Desulfosporosinus acidiphilus SJ4: one gene and its partner. Each later gene encodes a partner of the first gene's protein in a complex. Links are inferred from orthologs where the notes say so. Each region holds a gene or a part of one and is shown in the gene's direction. Other genes may lie near its edges. The genes, in order: mfd and uvrA.

Evidence for each region.
Region 2: the proteins of mfd (region 1) and uvrA are in contact, whole or in part, in a crystal structure (PDB 4DFC), measured with the Escherichia coli proteins. The link is inferred for Desulfosporosinus acidiphilus SJ4 from one-to-one orthologs.

What each region holds. Positions count from the first base shown.
Region 1 is NC_018068.1:59,460-63,906, forward strand. The notes cover bases 1-4,132. They hold mfd (transcription-repair coupling factor), read left to right. Parts: upstream 1-398; coding sequence 399-3,932; downstream 3,933-4,132. Other genes in these bases: pth (aminoacyl-tRNA hydrolase), read left to right, coding at 1-6; DESACI_RS24715 (hypothetical protein), read left to right, coding at 71-247; DESACI_RS00295 (peptidyl-prolyl cis-trans isomerase), read left to right, coding at 3,969-4,132. In the rest of the region: more of DESACI_RS00295, read left to right, coding at 4,133-4,447. UniProt on the Escherichia coli protein: Couples transcription and DNA repair by recognizing RNA polymerase (RNAP) stalled at DNA lesions. Mediates ATP-dependent release of RNAP and its truncated transcript from the DNA, and recruitment of nucleotide excision repair machinery to the damaged site.
Region 2 is NC_018068.1:4,796,088-4,799,840, reverse strand. The notes cover bases 296-3,733. They hold uvrA (excinuclease ABC subunit UvrA), read left to right. Parts: upstream 296-674; coding sequence 675-3,533; downstream 3,534-3,733. Other genes in these bases: DESACI_RS21865 (Cof-type HAD-IIB family hydrolase), read left to right, coding at 3,704-3,733; uvrB (excinuclease ABC subunit UvrB), read left to right, coding at 296-647. Also shown: more of uvrB, read left to right, coding at 1-295; more of DESACI_RS21865, read left to right, coding at 3,734-3,753. UniProt on the Escherichia coli protein: The UvrABC repair system catalyzes the recognition and processing of DNA lesions. UvrA is an ATPase and a DNA-binding protein. A damage recognition complex composed of 2 UvrA and 2 UvrB subunits scans DNA for abnormalities.

The sequences.
Region 1 (4,447 bases):
CGCTAAATCGCCGAATGAGTATAACCTTTCGCATTAGGGGTAATTCTAGTGCTAGGGAGGTGATTACGGGATGAGAGTGGTAAAAGTATGTCATACCTGCGAAAGAATTCTGGGCGAGATAGAGCTCGATGACTTGACCAGTGCAGAATCCGATTCTATAATGGATATCGTTGGAAACATCTCATATACCCTTTGCCCGAGTTGTCTGAATGAAATGGAAACGGAGTCAAGGAATGTTTTTCATTAGGGAGATTTAAGAAAAAAGCAGGGCAGAAATAAATTACGTTAGGATAAGAAAGGGCAGGTCTATAGAACCATGTCCTTTAGTCAGTTTAGAGGAGTAGGCAAGTGGGGGTCCATGACGGACGTTCATCTTTTTTTGCCGCCCGAAAGGACGAATGTTTTTGAAAATAATTCATGATTACCTTCGCCAGGGATTAGATATTTCCAAGATCGAGGAGTCCCTTGGGTCTGGGGAATGGCCTCAAATGATCTATGACTTAACCGGTAGTCAGAAGGCGGCTATGATCGCCCAGCTAATACAGAAAAAACCGGGATTAGTTCTGACTTATTCTGAAGAACAGGCTCAAAAGTGGGCAGCGGATTTAAAGACTTGGTGTCCTCAAAAATCCATTCTGCACCTTCCGGCTACGGAATGGCTTCCTTTTGAAGTCCTGGGAAAAAGCAAGGAAACAACGGCAGAGAGAATTCGTGTTTTTAATCGCTTAGCCATTGAACGAAATTGTACGGTTGTAGCCTCTGTTCTGGCCATAGAGAGGCGCGTGTTTCCTCTCCAGCGCTGGAGGGATTATTCACTGACCTTAGAAACAGGGAAAGGATATGCTTTAAACGATATTCTTTTAACCTTGATAGGCGGAGGATATGAACGAGTTGATACTGTGGAAGGGAAAGGTCAATTTGCTTTGCGAGGGGGAATCTTGGATATTGCTCCTCTCGCCGGAGAGGCTCTGCGCATAGAGTTTTTTGATGAAGAAGTTGATTCGATCCGAACCTTTAATCTAGAAACTCAGAAATCGATTTCGTCTCAGGATAAGGCCTTGATTTCTCCCGCTATGGAGTTTGTGGTGACCACAGAGGAACTTGAAGAACTGCGCTTTACAATTCGAGCAGAAGCCCGCAAAGCAGCGGGGCGTCTGCAGCGAGCAGGCAGGACGGAAGCTGCAGAGCGGTTGCATAACAAGGTACTTTTTCTTGAAGAACGATTACAGCAAGGCATTCTTGATGAAAATATTTATCCCTTTCTGAGTTTGGTTAATACTCCACTCGTACCCTTTTTCTCATATCTAGAAGATAATTACTATATCATTCTTGATGAGCCGCTGCGTTTAAAAGAGCAGCTTGAATTTCAGGCTAATGAACGATTGATGGAATTTACTCAGCAATTGGAACAGGGCGAAGGTTTTGTTCATCCTGAAACGTTGTTTATCAGATATGAGGATTTGTTGAGGCCCGGTCAGAAACAGCCCTTAATTGGACTATCCACGCTAATAAGGCAGACTCCGGGACTAACTCCAAAACGGGTATTCAACCTAAATGCCCGGTCCCTAACGGGCTTTATGGGAAAGACAAGTAAGTTAGTGGATGAAATCGAACATTTTAAAGATGCAGGGAATGTGGTGGCTCTCTTTGTTGGAGATGAGGAACATACAGAGCGTTTGCTCCAAGGTCTCAAGGACCGGGGAGTAGCTGCCGGCCGCAGAAAACTTGGGGATACCATTGAAGACGGACATGTCTATGTTTATCCTTACTCTCTGGATCAAGGTTTTGAACTGCCCCTGGGTAAACTCGTAGTACTTACCGAGACCGAAATATATAAACGTGAGAGTAAGGTGGCTGGGAAGAAACCAAGTCCTGCCCCTGCCAAGAATGTTTATGTTTCGGATCTTAAGCCGGGAGACTATGTTGTGCATGTTCACCATGGGATTGGACAATTTACGGGAATTGAGCGTTTAGAGGTTGCAGGGATAGAAAAGGACTATTTTGGAATTCGCTATGCCGGAGAGGATCGGCTTTATGTACCTTTAGACCAACTCCATCTTTTGCAAAAGTATTTGGGAAATGCTGCAGAGACTATGCCCAAACTATATAAACTCGGGGGAACTGAGTGGCACAAAGTCAAAAGCAAGACGCGCTCTGCGGTTAAAGAAATGGCCTTTGATCTCTTAAAACTCTATGCCCAGAGAGAAGCTACTCAGGGATATGCTTTTGCTCCGGACAACGTTTGGCAAGTGGAATTTGAAGAGAAATTCCCCTATGTAGAAACGGACGATCAACTCCAGTGTATTGCCGATGTCAAACGGGACATGATGCTTCCTCGTCCTATGGACCGGCTGCTCTGCGGAGACGTTGGCTATGGTAAAACTGAAGTTGCTCTCAGGGCTGTATTTAAAGCGGTTATGGACGGTAAACAAGTTGCCTTCTTAGTTCCGACCACCATTTTAGCTCAACAGCATTTCAACACTCTTCGAGAACGATTTACAGGTTATCCTATTACTATTGATGTGCTAAGCCGATTTCGTTCCTCTAAAGAACAGAAAGAGATCATTCAGGGCTTGAAAGAAGGCCGGATTGATGTCATTGTTGGAACCCATCGTATTTTAGCCGATGCCGTTAAATTTAAGGATTTAGGCCTCTTAATCATTGATGAAGAGCAGCGTTTTGGGGTTGCTCATAAAGAGAAGCTAAAAACAATCAAAGGAAACGTGGATGTTCTGACCTTATCAGCGACACCAATTCCTAGAACCCTTCATATGTCGCTAGTGGGTGTCAGAGATATGAGTGTGATAGAAACTCCGCCTGAAGGCAGGTACCCTGTACAGACCTATGTTACCGAATTTCGTCCTGATGTGGTACGGGATGCTATACGGCGGGAAATTCAACGGGGTGGGCAGGTATTCTTTGTTCATAACCGAGTTGAGGATATGGACAAAGTCACTGATTTTTTAAGCCAATTAGTTCCGGAAGCCCGCTTCGGTGTGGCCCATGGTCAAATGCGTGAAACCATGCTTGAACGTGTCATGCTGGATTTTTTAGAGCAGCAAACGGATGTTTTAGTTTCCACGACTATTATTGAAACGGGTCTGGACATGCCTAATGTCAATACGCTGATTATTGATGAGGCCGACCGTATGGGGTTGTCCCAGCTTTATCAGCTTCGGGGCAGAGTGGGGAGGTCAAATCGCAAGGCTTATGCCTATCTTCTGTATAAACCGCAAAAAGTTCTCACAGAGGTAGCGGAAAAACGATTAGCTGCCATCCGTGAATTTACGGAATTCGGAGCGGGATTTAAAATCGCCATGCGTGATTTGGAAATTCGCGGCGCAGGGAACTTAATTGGTGCCCAACAACATGGCCATTTAGCGGCCGTTGGCTTCGAGCTTTACAGTCAGATGCTGAAAGAAGCGGTTCTGGAATTGCGCGGGGAAAAGGTGGAAGAGGCCGCAGAGCCAAGCATTGAACTTCAAGTAGATGCCTTCCTGCCGGACGCCTATGTTTCTGATAAGCAGACTAAGGCTTCCTTGTATCAACGTTTAGCCAAGGTGGCAAATGAGGCGGAACTCGAGGAAATGGTTGACGAGCTGGTAGATCGCTTTGGAACTCCTCCTCGCGAAGTTGAACATTTAATTCAAATTATTAGGATCAAACTTTTGGCAGGAGTACTTCGCATCGAACAAATTCAGCAAACGAAACAAAATGTCAGCCTGCGCTTTGGAGCAGATCTAGGGATGTCCGGCGAACGTTTAATGGCTATTGCCTCAGCTTCTCCGCTACCCTTGTCCTTTAACTCGTTACCTAATGGAAATCTTGAATGTAAGGTTCGCGTTCGTACTCTCGATCAAGAAGAGGTGATTGGAGCGGTGCGGCGTGTGCTTGTTATTTTTAGCAATATTGCTTCACGGGAAACTCCTTGATATACTGGACTAAGTGAATTGAAAGGGTGTGTCGGAATGAAAAAGTCCCGGCTCGGGATACTAGTTGGCGTTATAATGTTGGTGTTGATAACTGCAGGCTGCTCTTCATCGGCAGATGGTAAATGGGTGGCCCAAGTTAATGGGGACCCAATTCTCATCAAGGATTATGATGCTCGTGTGGCAGATGTACAAAAAACCTATGAGAGTCAAGGTATGAAGTTTGACACGGATCAAGGGAAACAAGCCTTAACACAAATTAAAAGTCAAGTTCTTGATCGTATGATTGAAGGACAGCTTTTGGCCCAAGAGGTCAAGAAACTTAAGCTGAATACGGCAGATGCTTCGATTAAGAGCCAGGAAGATGCGATTAAAAAGAATATGGGTACAGATGCTCAATTTCAGTCTATGTTAAGCCAACAAGGCATGTCTCAAACAGAGTTGACAAATTTTTTAACGGTTTATACTAAGATAACTTCGGATGTCAAACAGCCGACTGACAGCGAGGTACAAACGTA
Region 2 (3,753 bases), 4.7 Mb from region 1 along the record:
AAGTGAAATACCTTCATTCGGATATTAAGACCTTAGAGCGGGTTGAAATTCTGCGAGAGCTTCGTTTAGGTATAATTGATGTCATTGTTGGGATTAATCTCCTGAGAGAAGGTTTGGATTTGCCTGAAGTATCGCTAGTGGCGATTCTTGACGCGGATAAAGAAGGTTTTCTGAGGTCTGATCGTTCCCTCATTCAGACCATTGGACGCGCGGCGCGAAACGCTCAAGGAAAAGTCATTATGTATGGTGACAAGATAACCCAATCTATGCAGGTTGCTCTTGACGAGACGAATCGACGGCGGGCTATCCAGATGGCTTATAATGAGAAAATGGGGATTATCCCCCAAACGATTCGGAAAGCAGTCCATGATGCGCCGGAAGCAACGAAAGTAGCCGAAAGCAAAAAAGCTTATGGTTCAAAACTGCCGCCGGAGGAGATGGCTTCTCTTATCGCCAGCTTAGAACAAGAAATGCGCCTGGCAGCTCAAAACTTGGATTTTGAACGAGCAGCCGAAATTCGTGATGCTATGATAGAATTAAAAGGTGAAGAAAACAAGTACAAAATCACGAGTCAACAGCGGGGAAGCGGAAATCGTTATAACCGATCTAAAGGTGATAATAAGAAGCGAGGTAAAAGAACCAGTTAGATTATCATACAAATTAGGAGGCTGAACATGAGCCAGGAATACTTGCGTGTGCGTGGGGCACGCGCTCATAATTTAAAGAATATTGATATTGATATACCCCGGGACAAGCTTGTTGTAATTACCGGATTATCCGGCTCCGGAAAGTCTTCCCTGGCCTTTGATACGATTTATGCCGAAGGCCAGCGGAGATATGTTGAATCTCTTTCGGCTTATGCCCGGCAATTTTTGGGGCAGATGGACAAGCCGGATGTCGACTCTATCGAAGGCCTATCGCCGGCAATTTCAATTGATCAGAAAACAACGAATCGTAATCCCCGCTCAACCGTAGGTACGGCCACAGAGGTTTGGGATTATTTGCGTTTGTTATATGCACGGATTGGTCATCCCCATTGTCCCAAGTGCGGGCGTGAAATCTCGCAACAAACGATCCAGCAAATGGTGGATAAGATCTTGGAGCTTCCGGAGCGCACAAAACTCCAGATATTAGCACCTTTGGTTAAAGGGAAAAAAGGAGAACACGTAAAAGTATTCGAGGAGGCTCGTAAGGCGGGATATGTTCGGGTCCGAGTTGATGGCGAAATTCGTGATCTCAGTGAAGAGTTTAAATTGGCGAAGACTAAGAAGCATTCCATTGACGTAGTGATCGATAGAATTATCCTAAAACCCGAAAGTGCTGAACGTTTGGCCGATTCTCTGGAAACGGCCTTAAAGCTTGGGGAAGGGAATGTTATTATTGATGTTACTGACGGGGACGAACTGCTGTTTAGTGAGAATTTTGCTTGCCCTGATTGCGGAATAGCACTGGAGGAAATTTCTCCGCGGCTTTTTTCCTTTAACAGTCCCTATGGTGCCTGTCCCACTTGTACCGGTTTAGGTGCTAATTTAGTGGTGGATTTAGACTTAATTCTTCCCGATCATTCTAAGTCCTTATCCGAAGGTGCCATTGCCCCTTGGGCCAAATCAGTTTCCACCTACTATCCTAAAATGATGGAGGCCGTGGCTCACAATCTTGGGTTTACGATGGACACTCCTTTGCAGAAGCTATCTGAGAAGCAATGGCAGGGTCTGCTTTATGGCACGGAAACGCCTATCAAGTTTCAATACCATAATATTTTTGATCAATTAAAAACCTATCATTCTAACTTTGAAGGGTTAATTCCTTATTTTGAGCGCCGCTACAAGGAATCTACTTCCGATACCGTACGCGCTGAGATCGAAAGCTATATGAGTGAACGTCCTTGCCCAGAATGTCAGGGAAAACGCCTAAAGCCGGAGGCTCTGGCTGTCAAGGTAGGGGGGATTTCCATTGATGATTTATCTCGTCTTTCCATTACGGAAGCCATTGACTTTATAAATCAATTAACGCTGACCCCAAAAGAAGAAACGATTGCCTATCAAATTCTGAAGGAAATCAGAGAGAGGCTGGGTTTTCTAATCAATGTTGGTCTGGACTATCTTACGATGGCCCGTTCCGCTGGGACACTTTCCGGCGGAGAGGCTCAGCGAATTCGTCTTGCCACGCAAATCGGATCAAGTCTTATGGGTGTGCTTTATGTTTTGGATGAACCCAGTATTGGACTTCACCAGCGAGACAATGCCCGGCTTCTTTCAACCTTAAAACGCTTAAGGGATTTAGGCAATACTCTGATCGTGGTTGAACACGATGAAGATACGATGCTTGAGGCTGATCATATTATTGATATTGGGCCGGGAGCCGGTGCCCATGGCGGTTACGTGGTGGCTGAAGGGACCATTCAAGAAATTAAGGCTAATAAAAAATCTGTGACAGGTCAGTATTTAAGCGGTGAAAAGCAAATCCCCGTCCCTGAGAAACGGCGGGAAACGAATGGTAAATGGCTGGAAGTCTTCGGGGCTCGCGAGAACAATTTAAAGAATGTTCATGCTCGGATTCCTTTAGGGCTTCTGACCTGTGTAACCGGTGTTTCCGGGTCGGGCAAGAGTACTCTTGTCAATGAAATCATCTATAAAGGTTTGGCACACAAGTTAAATGGTGCACGGCAGCGCCCCGGTGCTCACGATCGTATAGAAGGGCTGGAGCATCTAGATAAAATTATTGATATTGACCAATCTCCTATTGGGAGAACCCCACGTTCTAATCCGGCGACTTATACAGGAGTTTTTGATTTGATACGGGAACTTTTCTCCATGACGCCTGAAGCTAAAATGAGAGGGTATAAGCCGGGGCGGTTCAGCTTTAATGTTAAAGGCGGACGCTGTGAAGCTTGCCATGGAGATGGAATTATTAAAATTGAAATGCATTTTCTTCCGGACGTTTATGTCCCTTGTGAAGTCTGCGAAGGGAAGCGCTATAACCGGGAAACTCTTGAAGTTCGCTATAAAGGGAAAAACATTTCGCAAGTTCTTGACATGACGGTGGATGAGGCCGTGGAGTTTTTTCAGGCGGTCCCCAAGATTTCGAGGAAACTTCAGACCCTTCAGGATGTCGGACTGGGATATATCCACTTAGGTCAGCCGGCCACAACGTTGTCAGGAGGAGAGGCCCAGCGTATTAAGCTGGCTACAGAACTTAGCCGGCGCAGTACCGGTAAAACGATCTATATTCTCGATGAACCTACGACCGGGCTCCATATGGCGGATATTGACAGGCTTCTTCAAGTACTTCACCGCTTAGTGGATGCTGGGGATACTGTTCTGATTATTGAGCACAATCTCGATGTTATCAAAACCGCCGATTGGCTTATTGACCTTGGTCCCGAAGGAGGAGACCGGGGAGGAGAGGTTGTTACAACCGGGACGCCTGAGGAAGTGGCTGCTTTCCCTTCATCTCACACCGGACAATATCTTAAACGATATCTTTCTCAGCCGTCTTTCGGCAACTCGGAATCGATAGCAAAGGCTCAGTGAAATCATTCAGTAACGGATTAAACAACGGAATTTCCGTGAGGTATTCTTGAGGGCTCTGCCTTCTCCGAAGAGAGTGTTGGAGTCACTTCCGCTATAGAAGCGGGGGTCTTAGATAGGGATCAAGGGATTTTTTACCTCTCTAAAGGGAGGTACGGGAGTTGAAGAAAAAATTGGCTATCCGCTTAGTGGCTATGGATTTGGATGATACGTTATTAAGAGA